4 regions of the Planococcus liqunii genome follow, and region 3 is predicted to be linked to each of the others. Evidence: riboswitches for the same ligand, from Rfam matches in the RefSeq annotation. Region 3 holds a riboswitch; each other region holds the start of a gene.
The links. A riboswitch is a leader RNA that binds a small molecule or an ion and turns the genes downstream of it on or off. The one in region 3 is predicted to bind S-adenosylmethionine.

Region 1 (6,095 bases), 1.5 Mb from region 3:
GATCGAAACGAGCATCACTTCATCGGCAGCGTAGCTGGCCGCCAGTTTTTCAAGTCCATCCACTACCTGTCCAGGCGTTCCGACAAGCATGCGTTTGCGGTTTTCTTCTACGAGCAGGCACTCAAATTTGCTATATGGATAATCCATCGCCCGCTCAGGCGGCGGCGTGCCTTTTGACGGCATGCCTTGAGCTCCCATTGCCAATGCCAAATCCATTGAAGAAGCCACCCGTTCTGCCTGCTCTTCCGTTTCCTGGCAGACGACAAATATTGCGACGCCCTGATAAGGTTCGCTGCCACGATGAGAAACAAACCGGTCCCGGTATGTACGGGCAAAACTTTGTCCGCCTTCTCCGTTAATAAACTGTGCGAACATGTACGGCAGCCCTTTTTCGGCAGCCAATTCCGCTGAACTCTGGCCGGAGCCGAGCATCCAGACCGGCGGGGCAGATGGCGTAACTGGCGTTGCTTTCATGCCATAATATTTATGGTCTTCAGGGATGGCATCCGTCAAATACATCTGTAGTTCATCAATTTGCTCCGGAAAACGGCCGACATCGCGTTTTTTGCCCTCGTTCAGCGCATAGCTGGCGCGCGGCATGCCGCCCGGCGCCCGGCCAACACCTACGTCAATGCGTTCCGGATACAACGCTTCAAGCAGTTTAAAATTCTCTGCAACTTTAAACGCTGAATAATGCGGCAGCATCACGCCGCCGGATCCGAGGCGGATCTTCTTCGTTACGGCCCCGAGGTGGGCAATCAGCACTTCCGGAGACGATCCCGCAAGCGTCGTGGCATCGTGGTGTTCCGACACCCAAAAACGCGTATAGCCCCATTCTTCCGCTTTTTGCGCAAGGATGGCTGTCTGCTTCAATGCTTCCTGCGGATTGCTGCCTTCTGAAATAGGCGACTGGTCTAATATACTGTATTTTAAATGTGCCATTTTGTACTTCCCTTCTTTACGTCACGACATACCCAAGCGAGCGCATAACATTCTGCAAAAACAAATGCGACGATACAAAGGCATCTTCCCGCTCCGGTTCCTGGAATATATCGTGGCGGCATTGCTTCCACTCTTTATAGCTGAATTCTGTTAAATCCTGCTGGCGGATCCAGCGTTTGGACACTTCTTTATCTGCTACTTGGTCAACTTCGCCAATATGCAAAAATAATGGAATGTCCGGGAATTTGCCGATCCCAAGGGCTGCTTGCTTCATGTAATTCTGCAATTCATGATACCACCCGGCAGTGACATGCGTATTGTAATAAGGGTCCTCTTTTTCCTGTTCGATCACTTCCGGATTGCGGGTTAAATCCTCGATGTGAAGATTGTGGTCAATGTTCACGCCGGGCGCCAGTTTATGCAACCCGGACAAAGCAGCCGGCAATTTTGACGGGGTCTTTAATAACCGCAGCCAAGGCGAACTTAAAATGGCTCCCGCTATCGGTTGTGAATATTTGCTTAAAAAATTCATCGCGATGGTCGCCCCTAATCCGTGGCCTGCTACAAATACCGGCAACCCATGTTCCAGCGCCGCGCGGATGGAATATTTAAGCGATTTTTCATATTCTTTAAATGCAGCTGCATGCGGCTGATCCATTTCTGCGCCTTTGCCATGGCCGGGCAAATCGCCCATGATGACATGAAAATCTGCCGTACGCCATTGTTCAATTTGCCAAGCGTAGCGAAGATGATTTTCATAAGCGCTATGTATGATGACAATTACCGCTTTTGCCTGCCCTTTTGCTTCCCATTTCCACATTTCGGTCATCTCCTTTTGCTTTGCTTCCCTTTATCCTTGTTTCTCTCTAAGTGGCCGTGAGCCATTTTTATCAGGCTTATTGCCTGCATGTGGAATCAGTAGAAAGAAAACCCACTGATTCAACTCTTACGTTATGTACTTTCCTGCCATTCCATTTGACCTTTGCATCGAATTTGATAGGATTAAAGATATCTTAACTTTTTTAACGGAGGTTTTCCATGATTTATCCATTTAACGGCAAATATCCATCCATCCACCCTTCTGTTTTTATTGCAGACCACGCCACCGTCACCGGAGATGTGATCATCGGAGAAGATTCCTCCGTCTGGTTTAATACCGTCATCCGCGGAGACGTCGCGCCAACCATTATCGGCAATAAAACCAATATCCAGGACTTGTGCATGCTGCATCAAAGCCCGGGAAAAACTTTGGTTCTTGAGGACCAGGTCACCATCGGGCACCAAGTGACGCTTCACAGCTGCGTCATTCGAAAAGGCGCTTTGGTGGGCATGGGTTCCATTATTATGGACGGAGCCGAAGTCGGCGAAGGCGCATTTATCGGCGCCGGCAGCCTCGTGCCGCCCGGCAAAGTGATTCCACCCGGCATGCTTGCTGTCGGCCGGCCAGCAAAAGTGGTCCGCGAACTGCGGGAAGAGGACAAACAGGACATGGAGCGCATTGTCCGTGAATATGCAGAAAAAGGCGCGTATTATAAATCGCTTCAAAGGAGTGAATAGAAAAAGAGCCGGCAGCTTTGATTGAAGCTATCGGCCAACGCCTCTCAAGGGACGAATCTGCGCAAGAAGCAGAAAAAAAGACGGCCGGCATAATTTTGCCGGTCGTCTTTTTGTTATTTATTACGCTTGTTTAAAAACACCTGATTGTTCTCTTAATACTTCCACTTTGTCTGTGCGTTCCCATGGAAGATCGATATCTGTACGGCCGAAATGTCCGTAAGCTGCCGTCTGTTTGTAGATCGGGCGGCGAAGGTCAAGCATTTTGATGATTCCAGCCGGGCGCAAGTCAAAGTTTGCACGGACTAGATCGTCCAATGTCTCTTCATCCACTTTGCCTGTTCCGAATGTATCAAATGCGATTGATACCGGATGCGCTACCCCGATTGCATAAGCCAATTGCACTTCACAACGGTCAGCAAGTCCTGCTGCTACAATGTTCTTCGCTACATAACGGGCTGCATAAGCTGCAGAACGGTCAACTTTCGTCGCGTCCTTGCCTGAGAAAGCGCCGCCGCCGTGGCGAGCGTATCCGCCGTAAGTGTCAACGATGATTTTGCGTCCTGTCAGTCCCGCATCTCCTTGTGGTCCGCCGATTACAAAACGGCCAGTCGGGTTGATGAAGTATTTTGTTTCCTCGTCGATCAAGTTTTGTGGAACCACTTCATTGATGACGTATTCTTTAATATTGCGCTGGATTTGCTCAAGCGTTACTTCCGGATGATGCTGAGTGGAAATAACGATTGTGTCCACGCGAAGCGGTTTATTGTTTTCATCATATTCGATCGTTACTTGTGTTTTGCCGTCCGGACGCAAGTATGGAAGGATTTCTTCTTTGCGTACTTCAGCCAATCGGCGCGCCAATTTATGGGCAAGCGAGATTGGAAGCGGCATTAACTCTTCTGTTTCGTTGCAAGCGAATCCGAACATCAGACCTTGGTCTCCTGCTCCGATATCGTCTAGTTCTTTATCAGTCATTTGGCCTTCACGTGATTCAAGCGCTACGTTCACTCCAGCGGCGATATCCGGTGATTGCTCATCAATTGCTGTCAAAACTGCACTTGTTTCGGAGTCGAAACCGTACTTAGCGCGAGTATAGCCAATTTCACGAACTGTTTCACGCACAACTTTCGGGATATCAACATACGTAGATGTTGTAATTTCTCCGGCAACAAGAACTAGCCCTGTTGTTACAGTTGTTTCGCACGCAACCCGTGCATTTGGATCCTCTGCTAAAATGGCATCCAAAATAGAATCGGAAATCTGATCACAGATTTTATCCGGATGTCCTTCTGTTACTGACTCTGATGTGAATAATCGACGGTTTTTCAAAATGTGTTTCCTCCTTATATCCTGCGAGATTGCTCTCGAAATTGATACGGTACTCGTTTCCCATGTCAAGTCCGTTCCGTGAGGATTGAACTTCAAGCCGTTGTGGCCTTTGTACACGAGGATTAAGGGCAATTTCATAAAAAAATCCCATCCAGCATCTGCATGTGGAAAGGAGAAATCATCATAAGCACCTTTCACTCTTATCGTCCAAGGTTGAGACCTTGCTTCAGGTTTGGCACCTTCTCTGCATGCAGCAGCAGGTTGCCGGGTTTCATAGGGCCTGTCCCCTCCACCAGCTCGGAATAAGAGTATCCGTTCAATTTTTCATCATACGGAAAGTAGGAAGTGATGTCAACGATTTTCGTTCAAACAACGGCAATATTGCGATTAAACCGCTATAATTTTTGTTACAGGCGCATTAAAAGTATTTTTTTCATAACAATTGGTTATTAGTATAGACTATTGGTTTGAATGTGTTATACTAATGTTCGAATATACATCCTCCCCATTGCCATGGGAATAACCGAAAAGGAAGGTACATATAAATGAATCCAGTGAACTTCGCAAATAATTTAAAGGATCTTTTAAATGGCCAAAATGTGCACATCCAACTTTCAGTTCCACAATTAGTGGAAGCTGCAACATCACGTGGGGAAGCCGTATTGACTCGAGAAGGTGCCGTTAAAGCTGAAACCGGCAAATACACAGGCCGTTCACCTAAAGACAAGTATATAGTAGAAGAAGCTATTACTAAAGACAAAGTCGATTGGGGTTCCGTAAATCGCCCGATTTCTTCTGATGTTTTTGAAAACTTATATAACAAAGTAATGGAGCACCTGAAAAAACAGGATGCCTTATACGTTTTCAAAGGCTTTGCAGGAGCAGACCCAGAGTCCCGTTTGGCAATTCAGACGGTTAATGAATACGCGTGGCATAATCTTTTCGCCCACCAATTGTTCATCCGCCCGACGGCTGAAGAATTGGCAGCGCATGAAGCGGAATTCACCGTCGTTTATGCCCCGACTTTCCATGCAGATCCTGCAGTGGACGGTACGGATTCAGAAACATTCATCATCGTTTCGATGGAAAAGAAAATCATTTTGATTGGCGGCACCGAATATGCCGGCGAAATGAAAAAATCTATTTTCTCAATCATGAACCACATCCTGCCTGAGAAAGGCATTCTTCCTATGCACTGTTCAGCGAACGTTGGGAAAGATGGCGATGTTGCGTTGTTCTTCGGTTTATCGGGGACAGGCAAAACGACTTTATCAGCAGACCAGGACCGCAAATTAATCGGCGACGACGAGCATGGCTGGTCAGACAACGGCGTATTCAATATTGAAGGCGGCTGCTACGCGAAAACAATCAACCTTTCACGTGAGCACGAACCACAAATTTACGACGCAATCCGTTTCGGTTCTGTCCTGGAAAATGTTGTAGTTGATCCAGAAACTCGCATTCCGGACTATAGCGATGGTTCATTAACAGAGAACACGCGCGCCGCTTATCCAATCCAGGCAATTGACAATATTGTCGATCCATCGGTTGCTGGCCATCCGAAAACAATTATTTTCTTGACTGCTGATGCGTTCGGCGTACTGCCTCCAATCAGCAAATTAACAAAAGAACAAGCGATGTACCATTTCTTGAGCGGCTACACATCGAAGCTTGCTGGAACTGAGCGCGGCGTCACTTCTCCGGAAGCGACATTCTCGACTTGCTTCGGTTCACCATTCTTGCCGCTTCATGCTACAGTATATGCAGAAATGCTCGGCCAAAAAATTGATGAGCACGGCGTAGACGTCTTCCTGGTAAACACAGGCTGGACAGGCGGCGAATACGGCATTGGCAACCGCATGAAATTGTCATACACGCGTACAATGGTCCGTGCGGCAATCAAAGGCGAACTTCATGACGTGGAAACGGAACAGGAAGCAATCTTCGGCCTGCAAATTCCAAAACAAATTGAAGGCGTACCTGCTAACATCCTGAACCCTCGCGACGCTTGGGCTGATAAAGAATCTTACGATCAAAAAGCGAAAGAACTTTCTCAGAAATTCCAGGAAAACTTCAAAAAATTCGGCACCGTTTCAGCTGATATTAGCGCACACGGCGGACCAACACCACTATAAATTACATGTAAAAAAGCTATCCTTTGGGATAGCTTTTTTGCTTGCGTACCTTTAAATTTCATTCTACTCCTGACTTACCGCTCTTGCCTTCTCATCCACTCGGTAAGTGCTCGCGCCGTCTTGCGGTTTGCT
Region 2 (6,095 bases), 1.0 Mb from region 3:
GAAGGCTTCTATAAGTGGGGTTCCGATATTTCAGAGAAGATAAATGCAGAACGGGAACAGACGCTCATTTATTTCCTGAAAAATGACATGAAACTAAACGGGGAGGACGGCAAATGAAAGCCTACTTTTCTGAACTGGAAAACAAAACGGTTATTGTGACAGGTGGCAGTAAAGGGATCGGCAAAGACATCGCTTTGACTTTTGCCAAACTAAATGCCAATGTCGTCATTTCCGGACGCAACAAAGATATCCTGCAAGAGGCGCTGGAGGAACTGCAGTCGTTTAATAAACGATGCATCGCGGTTTCTGGGGACTTAAGCAATATTCAAGAAGTGAAACGCCTGATCGATACAGCTGCTGAAGAATTTGGCACGATTGATGTGCTGGTCAATAATGCAGGCGTCAATATAGCAAAGCCAGCCATGGAAGTGACGGAAGAAGACTGGGATACTGTCCTCGATTTGAATTTAAAATCAGCCTTTTTTGCCAGCCAGGCGGCTGCAAAGTATATGCTCGAACAGAACAGTGGACGCATCATCAACATCGCTTCCCAAATGGCGTTTGTCGGATTTGTTAAACGCGCCGCTTACTGCTCAAGCAAAGGCGGCTTGGTGCAAATGACAAAAGCGTTAGCGGTGGAATGGGCAAAGAATGGCATCCGCGTCAATGCTGTGGCCCCGACATTCATTGAAACCGAGCTGACAGCCAAAATGTTTGAAGATGAAGAGTTCAAGAACGAAGTGCATAGCCGCATCCTGTTGGAAGGTTTATCCCAGCCGAAAGATATTTCGGGAGCAGTGCTTTACTTGGCTTCCAACTTAGCGAACTTTGTAACAGGGGAGACGATTAAAGTGGACGGCGGCTGGACCGCAATTTGATGGAGGAGGAAGTTGGATGGAAGGGAAAGTTTTATTCATTACGGGAGCCGCACGCGGCATCGGCTTTGATATTGCCAAAGCCTTTTCGGAGGCAGGTGCTAAAGTCGTCGTTTCCGATTTGACGCAAGAAGCAGGGGATACAGCCGCCAAGCAATTGCCTGGGGAAGCGATGGGCATCGTTTGTGATGTGACAAAAGAAGAGGATATAAAAAATGCAATTGATTTTACGGTCGAGACCTATGGCCGTCTTGATTTTTTAGTGAACAACGCCGGCATGCAGCATGTCTCGCTTCTTGAAGATTTCCCGACAGAGAAATTTGAACTGCTGGTTAAAATCATGCTGACGGCGCCGTTTATCGCGACGAAGCATGCATTGCCGCATATGCGAAAACAAGAATTTGGCCGCATCATCAATATGGCATCGATCAATGGCGTAATCGGATTTGCCGGAAAAGCGGCTTATAATTCTGCCAAGCACGGCGTCATTGGATTAACGAAAGTAGCGGCGCTTGAAACGGCAGCACAAGGCATTACGGTAAACGCTATCTGCCCTGGGTATGTCGATACGCAGCTGGTGCGCAACCAATTCGCGGATTTGGCAAAAACACGCAAGATTGAGCTGGAACAGGTTTTGGAGGAAGTGCTGTATCCGCTTGTACCCCAAAAGCGCTTGTTGGATGTAAATGAAATTACAGATCTGGCACTTTATATTGCCAGCGATTCTGCCCGTGGAATGACGGGCCAAGCGGTCATTTTAGATGGGGGCTATACGGCCCAGTAATCGCAATAGGAAGGAAGCGGCTAGGAAAGCGCTTCCTTTTTTTGTCTTCTCGGCCAAAAGGCTGAATTGTCATGCGACGGACGAAAAGGGGTTTTATTTTTCTGAATAGTCTTTATAATAAACCATTATAACAAAGGGAGATGAGGCAATGTCGAACCTGAAGAGCGATTCTTTGCAGTTGCATCGGAAACATCAAGGGAAGTTGGAAGTCCGGTCCAAAGTGGCGGTGAAAAATGAACGGGATTTAAGCCTTGCCTATTCTCCTGGAGTAGCGGAACCGTGCAGGGAAATAGCGGAAGACCGCGGCAAAGTATATGACTATACAATGAAAGGCAATACAGTGGCGGTCATCACGGATGGCACGGCGGTTCTTGGGCTAGGCAATATCGGCCCTGAGGCGGCATTGCCGGTAATGGAAGGAAAAGCATTGCTGTTCAAAGAATTCGCGGGGGTCGATGCGTTTCCGATTTGTTTGAACACAACGGATGCTGAAACCATCATTCAAACGGTCAAATTGCTTGAACCTGGCTTTGGCGGCGTCAACTTGGAGGATATTTCGGCGCCGACTTGCTTTGTTGTAGAAGACCGTTTGAAGGAGGAAATGGGCATTCCGGTTTTCCATGATGACCAGCATGGGACGGCAATTGTGACATTGGCTGGTTTGGCCAATGCCTTGAAATTGGTCGGAAAAGAGATTGCTGATACAAAAATCGTGGTTAACGGCGCAGGTGCAGCCGGTATAGCCGTCGTGAAGCTTTTAAGGAAGTTTGGCTGCAGCCAGCTCGTGATGTGCGATACAAAAGGCGCTATTTTTGAAGGCCGGACATACGGCATGAATCCATACAAGGAAAAAGTGGCGGAAAACACCAATCCGGACCGTTTGGAAGGCTTGCTGGGCGACGTTATCCATGGTGCAGATGTCTTTATCGGCGTTTCAGCGGAAGGTGCGCTGACGCAGGAAATGATCCGGATGATGGCAAAAGATCCGATTATTTTCGCAATGGCTAATCCAAATCCGGAAATCCTGCCGCATTTGGCGAAAGAAGCGGGCGCGCGCATCGTTGGGACCGGGCGTTCCGATTTTCCGAACCAGGTCAATAATGTGCTGGCCTTTCCCGGAATCTTCAGAGGGGCTTTGGATGTTCAAGCAAGCCAAATCAATGATGCGATGAAAATTGCGGCCGTTGAAGCCATTGCCGGACTGATCGAGGCGCATGAACTTCACGACGATTATGTGATACCGGCTCCTTTCGATCTGAGAGTAGCACCGGCTGTAGCTGCCGCTGTTGCGAAGGCCGCAATCGAGACGGGCGTTGCCAATTACGCATATTTGCCGCAAAACACACTGGATGGCGTTCCAGCTGTTTCCGGCAAAGAACATATATAATAGAAGAAAAGCGGCCTATCCTTTTGGATTGGCCGCTTTTTAACATCGATTTTGAAGAGTCAAAGAAGCTTTGCAGGCCTATAGAAGCGACGGTGCATTTCCGGTTTGCTGCCGAACTTTTTGCAATGCCTGTTCCAAGTCTTCCAATAAATCGTCGGTATGTTCCAACCCGACAGACAAGCGCAGCAGGCCATCGGTTATGCCGCGTTTGCCGCGTTCTTCTTTTGGCATAGAAGCGTGGGACATGGTTGCGGGATACGACAAGATCGATTCGACTGCCCCTAAACTGACGGCAAATAGCGGAATCTGTAAACTTTCCACAAATGCCCGGGCTGCTTTCTTGTCAGCTAGCCGAAAAGACAAGACAGCTCCGGCGCCTGTTGCTTGGCGTTCATGGATCGGGTATCCCGGGTGGAACCGGAATCCCGGATAGTAGACTTCTTCAATGGCCGGATGGCTATGCAAGTAATCGGCAATAATGCGCGCCGAAGCGGAAGATTGCTTAAGACGTGCCCCAAGTGTCTTAATGCCTTGAATTAGCGTATAAGCGTCCTGGGCGCCTAAAACAGAACCGAAGGTGTTTTGGATAAAACCCAGACGGGTGCCGAGCTCTGCATCTTTCGTTACGGCAAGGCCGGCAATGATGTCGCTATGCCCGGACAGAAACTTCGTCGCACTGTGGAGGACAAGGTCCGCTCCAAGGTCCAGCGGATTTTGGTAAAGCGGCGTCATAAAAGTATTGTCGACAAATGTCAGGCAGTCATTCGCTTTTGCCAGTTTAGCAGCGATTTCAATATCGGTGATGTTCATCACCGGATTGGAAGGCGTCTCAAGGTAAATGACTTTAGTGTTCGGGCGAATCGCTTCCGCCATTTCGCTCAAGTCCGTCATATTGACAAATGTATAATCAATCTGGAATTTGTTCAAAACTTCTGTAACGAACCGGTAAGTGCCGCCGTATACGTCTTTAGAGACGAGCACGTGGTCACCAGCGGACAGCAGCATAAAAGCCGATGAAATCGCGGCCATGCCGGAAGAAAAGGCGAATCCGCGTGTGCCATTTTCAAGTTTGGCAATGGTTTCTTCCAACTTTAAGCGCGTCGGATTTCCGGAGCGGCTATAGTCGAAAGGTCCGAATTCATCAAAGCTTTCCTGATGATAAGTCGAAGATAAATAGAGGGGAACATTGACTGCCCCGGTTTCACGGTCTACGCCGGTGGCATGAATAAATTGCGTTTCCAATTTTTGAGTTGTCATGTTTATCATCCTTTCATATAAAAAACCAGGGGCTTTCTTCAGAAAAGAAGAAAGCCCCTGGTTTGGGAATATCATCTTCTCATCTGCTAGGCGGTTGCCTATTGGAATTAGCACCGTTGCCGTTAGGCTGGTTGCTGAGACATCGCAGGGCCAAATCCCTCCGTCTCTCTTGATAAGAAATAAATTATGAAATTATGTGCGATTTAATATTTGTAAGTCTAGAGCATTTCAGCCGGAAGTGCAAGGGAAAAAATGAAATAATCTAAAAACATCCACTTGAAGTATGTAAGAAGCAAAAGGGCATTTCTTTTAATTCGAATAGCGAAAGGTTATAATAAGCATTAACTATTTTTTATAAAAGGGGAATATGGATGTATATTGTGACTTCAACTGTAGAAGTACCGATGGGAAAAACACAGGATCTGATTGAAATATACCGAAATCGTTCCCGCCGGGTAGACCAGGCAGAAGGCTTTCAGCAGTTTCGCTTGATCCAGAACACCAAAAAATTAAATGAATTGACCGTGCACATGGAATGGCAGTCAAAAGAGTCTTATTTAAAATGGGTCCGAAGCAGCGAGTTTAAAGAAATCCATGAACTCGAAAAGAATTACCCTGACAAGGACCTGGCAGGAATTGCTCCGAAAGTCCGCCAGTATGAAGTGGTGGCCGAATGAACAAAGCCATTAAAGGCCAAATTGCACTGGAAACGGCCAAGAGCATTTATGAAGCTTACCCCAATTTGTGGGAGCGCTTCGGCGAGCGGGGATTTCAGCATACAGAAAAAGACAACCATCACCATCTGGACCATTTGGAAACAGCTTATGAATTGGAAGACATGCAAGTTTTCCTTGATTATAGCCGCTGGCTCGAGACGGTGCTGAACAGCCGCAATGTGGAAACTGCACTTATTATCGATAATTTTGAAAGGCTCATCGACATTCTTCCAGGGAAAACGGGAAAGCAGGAAGAGCGCTTTATGCTCGCCTGCCTGAATGAAGCGAATGCCTTACTTACTAAACCGTAGCAAAAGGAGGTTGATCCGATGATTCAACCCATTCAATTAGCGGATTTGTTTTTGGAAGGCGAAGATATGGAAGCGTTGCGCCACATCCGTTTCTTCCTCGATCAGCACAGCCGCAAAGAATTATTCGACCATTTGCTGACACCGGCAATGTATCATATTGGCTCTTTATGGGAAAACAATGAAATAACAGTAGCGGATGAGCATTTAGCGACAGCCATATGTGATTTTGTTGTATCCGCTGTGGACAATCGTGAAATGGCAGAAAAAGGGCTGGAAAGAAAAGTGATGGTTCTTGGTCCCGAAGGGGAAGACCATTACATCGGCCTAAAAATGGTCTCCAGCCTTTTTCGTGACCATGGCTGGTCAGTGAAATACATGGGCCCGAACCTTCCGTTGCCGCATGCTTTGGAAGCTGCGGAAAAATGGCAGCCTGATGTCGTCGCTTTATCGGCGGCACTTGTTTACAGGCTGCCTGTTTTAAAAACTTATGCACAAGCGTTTTTGGCATTGCCGTCAAAACCTGCTGTTTTAATTGGTGGACGGGCGGTCAATGTTTCCAATGTGAACTCTTTGAGAAGCACAGGTGCGATGGTTATACAAGATTTAAGCCAGTTGGAACTCTGGCTGAAGACGGGAGAGAAGCCGCGCAATGACTACGACATCTCAATTTAATGGATTGCCGCTCCCGGCATATACACTGGATCGCCAGCTGGTCATCACCGAAGGCTCAGCAGAAGCGATTGAGCTATTTGGCGACTGCCGGAT
Region 3 (6,095 bases):
GATGATTTTTGCGGAATGAACGAGAGCCCGGGCAATCAGCACCAGTTGCTTTTCGGCCAATGTCAGGTGGGCCGCTTTTTGTTTGACGTTAATGTCTTCAGACTGCAATTCAGCTAATGCCGCTTCTGCCTGTACATGCAGCTTTGTTTTGGAAACAAACAAGCCGCCTTTTGTAAACGTATCAAGGAGGATATTTTCAGCTACCGATAATTCCGGGACAATCGCCGTATCCACTTCCTGGTACACACAGTAGATGCCTTGCTGTTTCGCCGCTTTTGGCGACGGCAGTAGGATGTTTTTGCCGTCCAATTCAATTTCTCCTGCATCCTGTCCATAAACCCCAGACAGGATTTTGATCAATGTGCTTTTTCCGGCGCCGTTGACGCCAAGAAGCGCATGCACTTCCCCTTGTTCAAGGCCGAACTCGGCATGCTCTAACGCAGTCACTTTGCCAAAGGTTTTCCGGATGCCTGTCATCTTCAGCAATGAATTCCCCACCGGCTTTGCCCCTTTCTTGGAAAGGAGCCGCCCCGTTGTACAGGACAGCTCCGCTTGGTTTTCTATTTAGCACCTGCACGCTTATATAGTTAACGGGCTGACCAGGTGCTTCCGCTTTTCTTGTTGTCCAGACTCCAGCACCTAGCCCTTCGAGTCGCTTCTGCCTTACCGGCCATGGCAAAGTGTGCCACTTCGCCGGTCCGTCTTATGCCCGTCAGGTTTTGCCGGATTGCCTCCCTTTTCTTTGTTATTTACTCTCTAACTCAAGGAGCGCATCCGTATACCCTTGTTCGCTTGCGCCCCAGCCTTCGATATACTCGCTCAACTCAGCGGTAGTGATCGCTTCTTCCGGCAGTTTTTCCGCATCTACGAAAATTGGTTCCAATACCACTTTTTCTTCCGGTTTTTCGCCGTTGATCTGCTGGTATAGGTAACGCACCTGGATGCGTCCGATATCAACCGGATCCACCGCTGCCGATGCAACCCACGGGCTGCCGTCTTTTTGGATCATCTGCAAATCTTCATCACTCATGTCGATGCTGTACACGTTGATGTCTGTGCGTCCGGACTGTTCGATGGCTCGTACGGCGCCTTTTGCAAATTCATCCCATGCAGCCCAGACCGCTGTGATTTCGCCTTCGTTCGGATACTGCTTCAATACCGCTTCCATCTGCGCTTGTGTATCAAGTGCCGTATTTTGTGTGGCCGCACCAAAAGCCGTTACTTCTTTGATGCCGGTATTGGTTTTCAAAAATTCCTCGTAAGCGATTTGGCGGCGTTCCATCGGCGCGAAGCCGGCCACCCAGATTTTCACGATATTCGCTTGACCGTTATGGTCTTCAGCTAATTTTTCCAATGTCAGTTCGGCCATCTGTTGGTCACCTTGTTCCAAAGAAACAACGCCTTCCACCTCAACTCCGGCGTCAAACGCGACAACCGGAATGCCTTTTTCGACCGCTTTTTCAACGCCCTGGTTCAGCGCTTCTTTTGTGCCGTGGTCAATCAAAATGCCGTCAAAGCCCTGGTTAATAGCGGCATCCAGATTTGATGCCATTTTTGCCAAGTCGCCGTCTGAGGTGAAAACGGTCACTTCGCCGCCGAATTTCCCGACTTGTTCTTCGACCCCTTCAATATACTGAGCTGAAAAAGTTCCGAGGTTTTGCTGCATGATAAGCGCCACTTTTTTGCCGGACAGCGGATTGTCCGAAGCTTCCGCTTTCGTGCCGTCCGCCGCCTTTTCCGCACTTCCATCACCTTTTGGCTGGCAGGCTGCCAGAACTGCACTGATGATCAATAAAATCGTTAACAATAAGAGCGACTGTTTTTTCATAATTTGTCTCCTTTTCCTGCATATAAATTAAGAACTTCGGGAATGTTCCGCTGAAAATCGCCTTGGATAATCCCTTTTTCTGTGATAATGGCGGAAATTAAATGCGCCGGCGTCACATCGAATGCCGGATTGAAGACTTTTGTGCCAAGAGGCGCCACCGGCTGATGGCCGATATGGGTAATTTCTTCCGCTTTCCGTTCTTCAATCGGAATTTCTTCCCCGCTTCGGGTCGCAAGGTCAAACGTTGAGGCAGGGGCTGCCACATAAAATGGAATCCCGTAAGCATCTGCGAGAATCGCGAGATTGAGGGTGCCGATTTTATTGGCCGTGTCACCGTTTGCCGCGATGCGGTCTGCCCCGACGATGATGGCTTGAATGTCTTTTGCGCCGATGGTATGGGCTGCCATGCTGTCGGTGATGAGAGTGACGTCCACTCCCGACTGCTGGAGTTCCCAGACGGTCAGCCGCGCACCTTGGAAGACCGGCCGGGTTTCACAGGCATATACTTCAAACTTTCGGCCGCGTTCGCTTCCCAAGTGAAACGGCGCCAGCGCGGTTCCGTATTTAGCCGTGGCAATCGAGCCGGCATTGCAAATGGTCATGACGCGCCCCCGCCCTTCCAACAGCGACAAGGCGTATTCGCCGATCTGGCGGCAAGATGCCTCGTCTTCCTGGTGGATGCGCTCGGCTTCTTCGATGAGAAGTGCTTTTCCGGCTTCGGCCGTTTCGGCTTTTTGAACGGTTTTAAGCAGCCGCTCAAGCGCCCAGACCAAATTCACCGCTGTCGGCCGCGACTGGCCCAAATATTCTGCATCTGTTTGCACAGCCTCCAAAAAAGCTTCGGCCGTATCCGTACTATGGCGCTGGGCGGCAACCGCCAGCCCATAGGCAGCGGTAATGCCGATGGCCGGCGCACCGCGCACTTTCAGCGTAAAAATCGCTTCGTAAACATCTTCAATGGTTTCAAGCGTCAAATAATCGATTTCATGCGGCAGTTTCTGCTGGTCTAAGATAACCAGCTGCCCTTCTGTCCAGACAATGGATAACGGAATACTCATGGCTGCAGCTCCTCCAGGAGTCCGGCTACCGCGCCGATTGATGTCAATTCGGCGCGCTTTAGAATTAAGGCTTCTCCTGTTTGCAAAGTTTGCTTTTTCAGACGGATGCGCTGCTCCGCTTCTTCAATGCCGTCCAGGTCTTTTACATGCGCAAGGCCAATCGTGCGGCGAATCAATTCACAGCCCGCAAAGCCAAGCGTATCGCGAAAAATCTTTTCCAGCACAAATTCTTTGTAGCCGGCCGTTTCTTTGAAGGCTTCGATGCCTTCCTGCTCCCACAGCTGCGTGAAACGGGCAGAGAAAACGTCCCATGTCTTTTCAATATGGATTAAAACGACTTGCCGTTCTTCGCCGCTTCGCGTAATTGACTGGACAATCAAATTGGCCAGAAACAAACCGACATCAAAACCGATCGGTCCGTAAAACGCGAATTCCGGGTCGATGACTTTGGTTTCCGACTCGCTCGCGAAAATACTGCCGGTATGGAGATCACCGTGCAGCAGCGCTTCCGCTTCCGTCAAAAAGCTGAACTTCAGCTTCGCGGCTTCCAGTTTCAATGGAGCATTGTTCCAAATCGCTTCTACCGCTCCCTGCAGTTCCGGTTCGTAGTCGTTGGTGTCGTTGTTGAAGAACGGGTCGGTGAAAATCAGGTCTTCTGTAATTTTGCACAGTTCCGGATTCGAATACTCGGCCACCAAACGTTTTTTCTCAAACGGGTGAAGCGCAAAATCGGATGTATGGAACAGCGTACGCGCCAAATATTCGCCAATGTCTTCGGAAAGTTTCGGGTAGGCTTCTCCTTGGATCAACCCTTCACGCGCAATCGTCAGATGCGACAGGTCTTCCATCACCGTAATCGCCAGTTCCTCATCGGTTGCATAGACGGAGGGCACAAGGCCCGGTGCGAATTCGCCGTGCTTTTGGAGAGCGTTCGCTTCAATCGCTGCACGCTTCAAGGTCAGCGGCCAGCTTTCCCCGACCACTTTCGCATACGGCAGTGCTTGTTTGATGATCAGAGCCTTTCCGCTTTTCGGATCTTTGACCTGGAATACGTAATTTAAATTGCCATCGCCGATTTCGCGGCATACCAGTTCCGCGCCTTCAGGGAATGGATATAAGCGGCGAGCCAGTGCAATGGCTGTTTCTTCTGTTAATGCTTCGTATTGTTTGGTTGCAATTGTCATCATTCATCTACCTCTCCGGTTCAATATAAAAAGCCTCTTTCCGCAAAGAAAGAGGCTTAGAACGACAGATTCCGCGCCTCTTATCTTTCAGAAATGCTAGTTTCTGATGGAATTAGCACCGTGCCTTGCGGAATTTTGCATTCCGGCGCAAAAGCGCCCCTTCTCACGAAGGTATTACGGTCGGTTGCTGGGCGTCATAGGGCCAATATCCCTCTGCCTGCTCTTGATAAGAGTACTGTTTAAGTATGTGTATGCTGTTTGAAAAGAATCCTATCACGGTTCAGAATTGAGTGTCAATTACTTTTTTTACTAGATAAAATTTTAAAAATATTTATTGACAGAAAGTTTCTGCCATGAAATAATCAGAATTAATTTCTTTAAACTAAACCAATTGAATACCATTCTTATTCAGAGCAGGTGGAGGGACGAGCCCTATGAAGCCCGGCAACCGGTCCAATGACGGACACGGTGCTAATTCTTGCAGCCATTCGATGCGGCTGGGAAATAAGAAGTTGTTAAGCCCCTTAACCTCTTCTTGTTTGAAGAGGTTTTTTATTTTGATTTTTAACAGGAGTGTGAATGCAGTGAGCAATTTAATAGCAACATATCAGTTGTACGGCAAACCCGGTTCGTTCGGGAAAAAAGCGGAAGGGATTGCCCTTGGCTTAACGATCGGTTCGTGGACCGACCTGCCTTTGCTGGAGCAGCAGCAATTGAAGCAGCATAAAGGGAATGTCGTTTCCGTAACGGAATTCGAAGATTCACCGCATCCGCTAAAGCCGGATGAAATCAAAGCGGTGGTGGAGATTTCGTATCCAAGCGCCAATTTCTCGGCGGATTTGCCGGCGATTTTAACGACTGTATTCGGCAAGTTATCGCTCGACGGTGAAGTAAAGCTGCTCGACCTCGATTTTGATGAAGAGCTGCTCGCCCATTTCCCGGGACCGCGATTCGGCATAGACGGCATCCGGGCTTTGCTCGGAGTGACCGGACGCCCGCTTGTCATGAGCATCTTTAAAGGCGTTATCGGCCGCAATCTGGATTTCCTGGCTGCGCAGCTGCAGCAGCAGGCACTTGGCGGTGTAGATTTGGTGAAAGACGATGAAATCCTTTTCGATAATCCGCTGACGCCTTTTGAACAGCGAATCACGACCGGGAAGAACGTCTTGCGGCAAGCTTTTGAAGAAACCGGACACCGGACGCTTTATGCGATGAACTTATCGGGACGCACTACCGCTCTACGGGACAAAGCGAAAAAAGCACGCGAATTGGGTGCGGACGCGCTGCTGTTCAATGTGCATGCTTACGGGCTCGATGTGCTGCAGGAACTGGCCGAAGACACGGAAGTCGGGCTGCCGCTCATGGCGCATCCGGCATTCAGCGGCGCATTCACTTCATCCAGCTTTTACGGTCTGGCGACTCCCCTTGCCCTCGGCAAACTGGTCCGTTACGCAGGCGCTGACTTTTCACTGTTCCCCTCACCATACGGCAGTGTTGCACTGGAAAAAGCGCAGGCGCTGGCACTCGGCGAGGAATTGGTGAAGGAAAGTCCTTTAAAGCGGACTTTCCCGGTTCCTTCCGCGGGCATCCACCCTGGACTGGTGCCGCTATTGATGAACGATTTCGGCATCGACAGCATCATCAATGCCGGCGGCGGCGTACATGGCCATCCGAACGGTGCAGCCGGCGGCGGGCGGGCTTTCCGCCAGGCAGTCGATGCCGTTTTGAACAAAACAACACTCACTGACGCTTCCGAACAGCATGAGGAACTAAAAACAGCATTGGAAATATGGGGGTAAGCATGTTGAGCAAACCAGTAATATTCTGCGACTTCGATGGCACTGTCACCAATAACGACAACATCATCGCCATCATGAAAAAATTCAATCCGCCCGGCTGGGAACCGATTAAAGACGATATCCTGTCCCAGCAGGTGTCCATAAAAGAAGGCGTGGCGAACATGTTCTCGCTGCTGCCATCTTCGAAAAAAGACGACATCATCCGCTTTGTGCTGGACCAGGCGGA
Region 4 (6,095 bases), 550 kb from region 3:
CAAGGAGTTTTCGATTAAGCGTGCGATATACGGCCCTGCATAAAAGACCAGTGGGACGATGGCGGCTGCTGTGCCGATTGACGTGCCGACAATCAGGCGGGTCAACGGAATGATGGCGACCATCAAAATGATGAATGGCACGGAGCGGAAAATATTAATGATGATGTTCAAAACTTTCGAAACCGGCTCGTTTGCCAACAAATGCCCTTTGCGGGTGACGACCAGCAGTATTCCGAGCGGGAATCCGATGATCAAAGAAAAAAGAAACGAAGCACCTGTCATATAAACGGTTTCCCAAAGGGCTTCTAAAATTTGTTCGTTATCAACTAGCATAGTTCTTAACCTCCTCAACTTTGACCGTGTCGCTTCGAATCGCTTTCAACGCCTGCTCAATTTCAGCCGGCGTTCCGGAAAACTCGACGATCAAATTGCCATATGGGGCGCCTTGGAGTTCGGTGATGTTGCCGAACAGCACGTTCAGATCGAGATTGAACTCCCGCGATACCCGCGACATCAACGGCTGACCGACAGAAGGACCTGTAAACTGGACGCGGTAGATCGTATGGCTGCGGTTCGGGTCCTGAATTTGGTTCAGAAGCGATTCAGGCAGGTCGTCGTTCATGACAGAACGGACAAAGCGCTGGGTTGTCGGCTGCTGCGGATTGGTGAATACTTCGAATACGCTGCCTTGTTCGATCACTTTGCCGGCTTCGAGAACCGCGACTTTATCGCAGATTTCCCGGATTACGCCCATCTCGTGGGTAATCAGCAAAATGGTGATATTGTATTCCCGGTTGATGCGGCGAAGCAATTCCAGGATGGACTGCGTTGTTTGCGGATCTAGCGCGGATGTCGCTTCGTCGCACAGCAGAACCGAAGGGTTGGTAGCAAGCGCACGGGCAATGCCGATCCGCTGCTTCTGTCCGCCGGAAAGCTGATCAGGGTATTTCTCAGCTTGGTCTGCAAGCCCCACAAAATCAAGCAAGTCTTTTACTTGTTCCTTGATTTTGTTTTTCGGTGTGTTTGCCAGGATAAGCGGCATGGCGACGTTGTGGTACACCGTTTTTGAATTCAACAGATTGAAATGCTGGAAAATCATGCCGATGTCTTTCCGGGTTTCCCGGATTTCTCTGCTGGATAGGGTGGAGATGTCTTTGCCGTGGATCAAAACCCGGCCGCTTGTCGGCCGTTCCAATAAGTTGACCGTCCGGATCAAGGAACTTTTGCCGGCGCCGCTAAAGCCGATGACACCATATATTTCACCTGTTTCAACGGTCAAGTCAATGCCGTTCAACGCGTGGATTTCCTGCTTGCCCGACTGGTAGGTTTTTGCGACCTTTTCAAATTGAATCATTTGGTATGCCTCCTCTTGCTGTCTAAACCTTTACTGTACACTTCCACTTTCTTTCAAAATGAACGAAAAAAAGCCCTCTTTTTTCTTATCCACAAGAAAAAAGAAGGCTTCAGAATGAAACCATCTCGTTCTCATCTTCCAGATGCAAAAAAAGCATCTGCAGGAATTAGCACAGTGTTCGCATATAGCGAACCCGCTGCCGAAACGTCATAGGGCCTGTCCCTCGGTTTCTCTGGATAAGAAAGTGATGTACGTTATTCGATTTGTAATGTTTACTTTATTGTGAAATAACGAATAAGTCAAGGGCATCTCTAAAAAACTTTATTCAAGCAGAGAAAAGAAGCAAAAAGACCTATGTGAAGCCGTTGTGTTAGGCGGACCCTGCTGGTTTCTTTCGAAATACCGCAGATACTTTTGTTTCCGTGCCATCTTTGATGCGAATAATGTTTTCAAGATGTTTCCAAACGGCCATAGCAAATAAGGCAACAGCAGTGGCAAGGGGCCAGATGCCTTCAGCCGGCCAGTAGGCGATGGCAAAAAACATGCCATACAAAACCAGCACGCCAATCACCAAATAATTGGTGACTAGTGCCGCCAGCACCAGCAGCAATCCGCCGGCAAGCCCAAGTTTCCAGTCGAGCGCAAGCATGACGCCTATGACAGAAGCGGTTCCTTTGCCGCCGTCAAAGTTCATATAAAATGGGAAGTTGTGGCCGAAAATCACACCGGCTCCTACCAGGAACAAGAGCATCCAAACCGTGTCATCGGATAAAGAAAAGCTGTTCAGCAAAAGGCGGAATCCGACGACGGCGAGAGCTCCTTTCAGGATGTCCCAAAAAGCGACCAGTGCGCCGTATTTCCAGCCAAGGACGATTGCCGCATTGGACGCTCCAGAATTTTTGACGCCTTCTTTTTTGACATTGACGCCGGATAAGAGCTGGGCAAGGGAAGAACCATGAAGGCAGCCGATCAAATAACCTGAAAAAAGTGCAAATGCAATCCATAAAATCATATTTTCTCACCTCTATATAGTAAACGGCTGAAAGAAGTAATGGTTTCATAATTTTTAGAAAAGATAGACTTGACAAATTATTTTATTCTTTTTATACTACTCAACATGATGGAAAACTAAATCTGAATACTCTTATCAAGAGAGGCGGAGGGAATAGGCCCTATGATGCCCGGCAACCAACAAGCGATGCTTGGAAAGGTGCTAAATCCTACAGATCCGGCAAGACGGGATCTGGCAGATGAGAGGAGGCAATCCGTATACAACGGCCCTCTTCTTAATTGAAGGGGGCTTTTTTCTATTCCTCCTCAACCGCGGTTTCCATCAAAAAAACCTTAGGAGGAAAACAAAATGACAAACTTTAAACCAGAAACGCTTTTATTGCACGGCGGACAACAACCGGATCCAGTGACTGGAGCGAGAGGGGTAGCCATCCATAAAACCACTTCTTATGTGTTTAAAAATACGGAGCATGCCCAAAACTTATTTGGATTGAAAGAACAAGGAAATATTTATTCGCGCATCATGAACCCGACCGTGGACGTCTTTGAACAGCGTGTGGCGCTTCTTGAAGGCGGGACTGCTGCAGTCGCCCTTGCATCGGGAATGGCGGCCATTGCTTTCTCCATTCTGAACGTAGCGGAAGCGGGAGACGAAATTGTGGCGGACGGCAATCTGTACGGCGGTACCTACAGCCTTTTTGCCAACACATTGCCGCGCTATGGCATCACGGTTAAATTTGTAGACGGAACAACAAACCCGGAAAACTTCCGGGCAGCCATTACGGATAAAACAAAAGCGATTTTCGGTGAAATTATCGGAAACCCAAGCTTGAACGTTTTTGATGTAGAAGCGGTAGCCGACATCGCCCATGAAAATCAGATTCCTTTATTGATTGACAATACATTTGCCTCGCCTTACGGCAGCAATCCGATCGCGTTCGGCGCAGACGTTGTCATCCATTCCGCGACAAAATGGATCGGCGGGCACGGCACAACCATTGGCGGCGTTGTCGTGGACGGCGGCAAGTTCAATTGGAATAATTCAAGATTCCCGAACTACACAGAGCCGGATGAAAGCTACCACGGCATCCGCTATGGCATCGACGTGGAAGGCGCCTCGTTCGCAACCAAGCTGCGCGTGCAGCTGCTTCGCGATTTCGGGCCGTCATTAAGTGCGGAAAGTGCCCATGCGTTCCTGCAGGGACTGGAAACTTTGCATTTGCGCATCCCGCGCCATAACAGCAATGCGCGCTTGATTGCGGAATATTTGAAAGACCATCCGCAAGTGGAGTGGGTAAACTATATCGGTTTTGAAGACCACCCGTCTCACCAGTTGGCGCAGAAATATTTGAGAGACGGCTACGGTTCAATCGTCAACTTCGGCGTGAAAGGCGGACGCGAAGCGGGGCGCAAAGTCATTGACAGTGTCGGTTTATGGTCGCATGTAGCGAATGTCGGCGATGCCAAATCATTGATCATCCACCCGGCTTCGACCACGCATCAGCAATTGAAAAAAGAAGAACTGGAATTGTCAGGCGTTACCGAAGAATTGATCCGCTTGTCAGTAGGGCTTGAAAATCCGGAAGATTTGATTGCCGATCTTGAACAAGCCATCCAGGCAGCAGTTTTGGAAAACGTGTAAGGAGGGAACGGACATGACGACTGTATCCATAGGATCACTGACCTTAGAATCTACGGAAGTCTTGCATGATGTGAAACTTGCCTATGAACGCTGCGGAAAAGAAGGGGCTCCGGCCATCCTCGTCTGCCATGCGCTGACAGGCGATCAGTTCGCTGTAGGCACTGCTGAAAATCCAGGTTGGTGGTCGGGGCTGATCGGGCCTGGCAAAGCTGTGGATACAGACGTTTTTCAAGTCATTACCTTTAACGTGCTCGGCGGCTGCCATGGTTCAACGGGACCAACGTCGATAAACCCGGAAACCGGAGAACCTTACCGGGCCTCATTTCCGCTGCTTACGATACGCGACATGGTGCGTGCGGAATATGCCGCTTTGAAAGAACTTGGCATCTCTCATCTGACAGCGGTTCTTGGTGGTTCGCTCGGCGGGATGAAAGCGCTGGAGTGGGGGCATTTGTATCCGGATTTTGTAGATGGCATTTTGCCGCTTGCAGTGACGCCCGCCTATAGCGATTACGGAGTAGCATTCAACTGGATCGGCATTCAATCCATAGAAACTGATGCACTTTTTGAGGGCGGGAATTATGTGGATTCTGCAGATCTAAAAGGGTTTGAACTGGCGCGGATGGCTGCGATGGTCACTTACCGGAGCGGCAATTTGTTCGACCAGCGCTTCCGGCGCAGCACCAAAGAAGGACAGTTTCAGGTAGAATCATATTTGGACTACCAGGGGCAAAAACTGGCGAAACGCTTTGATGCCAACAGTTACCTGACTTTGTTGAAAGCGATGAATACCCATGACGTGTCACGGGAGAAAATCGATGTGGAAATCTTTACTCTATCCTTTACGTATGATTTGCTGTACCCGAGCGAGCAGATGATTCCGTGGTTAAAGAGCATGGCAAACGCTTCGTGGGAAATCATCGAAACCCAGTTCGGACATGACGGATTTCTGGTCGAGTTCGAAAAATGGGGAGAGTATATCCAAAAGAAATTGAATAGCCTGGTCGTTCCTGAACTCATGCGATAAGCATGGGTTTTTCTTTTGTGCAATGGATTTCACTTAACTTATTGAAAGCGAAAGTTTTTGGTATGCAACAAACCCTGAGTTCGAGCGTCTGTAAAGTAGAATATTCGAAATTCGGGAGGGGGTTGTTTTATGGTTAAAAAGCTATTTTGGTTAGGCAGCGCAGCCACGCTGGCTCTCAGCTTAGCCGCGTGCAGCGAAGCGAGCAGCAACGAGGATGTGCCAAAAAGCCATACAGAAGAACATTCAACTGAAACAGTGGAAGAAACAGCAGCAGCAGAGCCGGAACAGGAGAAGGCGGAAGAGAGTGAAAGTGGAGTGGAAGAACCGGTAGTCGATGACGAGCAAAAAGGAATGGCAATAGACACTTTAAAAGAAATTGTAAAAAACGCCGAAACCGGTATTGTCTACCGATTCTCTGATGGGTTTCAAGTCGGGAAAGCAACGCGCGATGAAGTGTATGCCGCAATAGGCGAACCGGAGGAGCAAGTGGATGAATTCGATTTTTATCACGGTTCGATGGGAAATGCTTCTTATCAAATTGCCTATGACAAAAACAATGTCATGGAAGAAGCACGCTATTTCGGCACCAACGTGGAGCGCCAAACGAATCTTGGCGGCATTACAAAGAAAGATTTGCTTGAGCATGTTGGAGAGCCGGCGGAAGAACGAAAAATTCCAGCTACCGGTGAAACAAATCTTGTCTATCATGCAGGAGATTACGAATTGCAGTTTGTCCTGGCGAAAAATGGCACGACAGATCATGTTAATCTTTTGAAAAAACAGTAGAGAGAAAAACGACACGGCCGGTAAATTTCCACGGCCGTGTTGTTTTATGTTTTTTTAGTCTTCATCTTGGATATCCACATCATCCGGGATCGGAGTCGCACGCCATTCTTCAAGGGCCTGTTTGGCTAATTCAAGCTGCTGGAAATGCGTTTCAAACTGTGAGGTGTTGACCAAGTACTGCTCTCCGTCATGGACTGCGCGAATGCGGCCTTCAAGCACATAACTCAAGATTTGTTCTTCAGGCATCGACAGAAAAGCGGCAGTTTCCGGGATTG

Region 1: linked by a shared signal. The riboswitch ahead of metK (methionine adenosyltransferase) and the one ahead of mtnK (S-methyl-5-thioribose kinase) in region 3 are both predicted to bind S-adenosylmethionine.
Region 2: linked by a shared signal. The riboswitch ahead of metC (cystathionine beta-lyase) and the one ahead of mtnK (S-methyl-5-thioribose kinase) in region 3 are both predicted to bind S-adenosylmethionine.
Region 4: linked by a shared signal. The riboswitch ahead of QWY22_RS16210 (O-acetylhomoserine aminocarboxypropyltransferase/cysteine synthase family protein) and the one ahead of mtnK (S-methyl-5-thioribose kinase) in region 3 are both predicted to bind S-adenosylmethionine.

The regions. Positions count from the first base shown of each region.
Region 1 is NZ_CP129238.1:1,328,298-1,334,392, reverse strand. Features, by position in the region: gene QWY22_RS06755 (LLM class flavin-dependent oxidoreductase) at 1-942, opposite strand, end outside; gene QWY22_RS06750 (alpha/beta fold hydrolase) at 959-1,762, opposite strand; gene QWY22_RS06745 (gamma carbonic anhydrase) at 1,981-2,499, shown strand; gene metK (methionine adenosyltransferase) at 2,620-3,828, opposite strand; SAM riboswitch class I at 4,026-4,137, opposite strand; gene pckA (phosphoenolpyruvate carboxykinase (ATP)) at 4,374-5,963, shown strand; gene QWY22_RS06730 (alpha/beta hydrolase family protein) at 6,038-6,095, opposite strand, start outside.
Region 2 is NZ_CP129238.1:2,815,179-2,821,273, reverse strand. Features, by position in the region: gene QWY22_RS14230 (3-hydroxyacyl-CoA dehydrogenase family protein) at 1-117, shown strand, start outside; gene QWY22_RS14225 (SDR family NAD(P)-dependent oxidoreductase) at 114-878, shown strand; gene QWY22_RS14220 (3-hydroxybutyrate dehydrogenase) at 895-1,659, shown strand; gene ystJ (NADP-dependent malic enzyme) at 1,808-3,046, shown strand; gene metC (cystathionine beta-lyase) at 3,125-4,303, opposite strand; SAM riboswitch class I at 4,380-4,482, opposite strand; gene QWY22_RS14205 (antibiotic biosynthesis monooxygenase family protein) at 4,675-4,980, shown strand; gene QWY22_RS14200 (hypothetical protein) at 4,977-5,330, shown strand; gene QWY22_RS14195 (cobalamin B12-binding domain-containing protein) at 5,349-6,002, shown strand; gene QWY22_RS14190 (STAS domain-containing protein) at 5,980-6,095, shown strand, end outside.
Region 3 is NZ_CP129238.1:3,831,188-3,837,282, forward strand. Features, by position in the region: gene QWY22_RS18940 (sugar ABC transporter ATP-binding protein) at 1-477, opposite strand, end outside; gene QWY22_RS18945 (sugar ABC transporter substrate-binding protein) at 746-1,828, opposite strand; gene mtnA (S-methyl-5-thioribose-1-phosphate isomerase) at 1,825-2,886, opposite strand; gene mtnK (S-methyl-5-thioribose kinase) at 2,883-4,073, opposite strand; SAM riboswitch class I at 4,148-4,303, opposite strand; SAM riboswitch class I at 4,472-4,581, shown strand; gene mtnW (2,3-diketo-5-methylthiopentyl-1-phosphate enolase) at 4,655-5,869, shown strand; gene QWY22_RS18965 (2-hydroxy-3-keto-5-methylthiopentenyl-1-phosphate phosphatase) at 5,872-6,095, shown strand, end outside.
Region 4 is NZ_CP129238.1:3,282,628-3,288,722, reverse strand. Features, by position in the region: gene QWY22_RS16225 (methionine ABC transporter permease) at 1-333, opposite strand, end outside; gene QWY22_RS16220 (methionine ABC transporter ATP-binding protein) at 323-1,354, opposite strand; SAM riboswitch class I at 1,483-1,597, opposite strand; gene QWY22_RS16215 (glycerol-3-phosphate acyltransferase) at 1,725-2,366, opposite strand; SAM riboswitch class I at 2,496-2,611, shown strand; gene QWY22_RS16210 (O-acetylhomoserine aminocarboxypropyltransferase/cysteine synthase family protein) at 2,715-4,007, shown strand; gene metX (homoserine O-acetyltransferase MetX) at 4,021-5,034, shown strand; gene QWY22_RS16200 (YjgB family protein) at 5,164-5,820, shown strand; gene QWY22_RS16195 (helix-turn-helix domain-containing protein) at 5,875-6,095, opposite strand, start outside.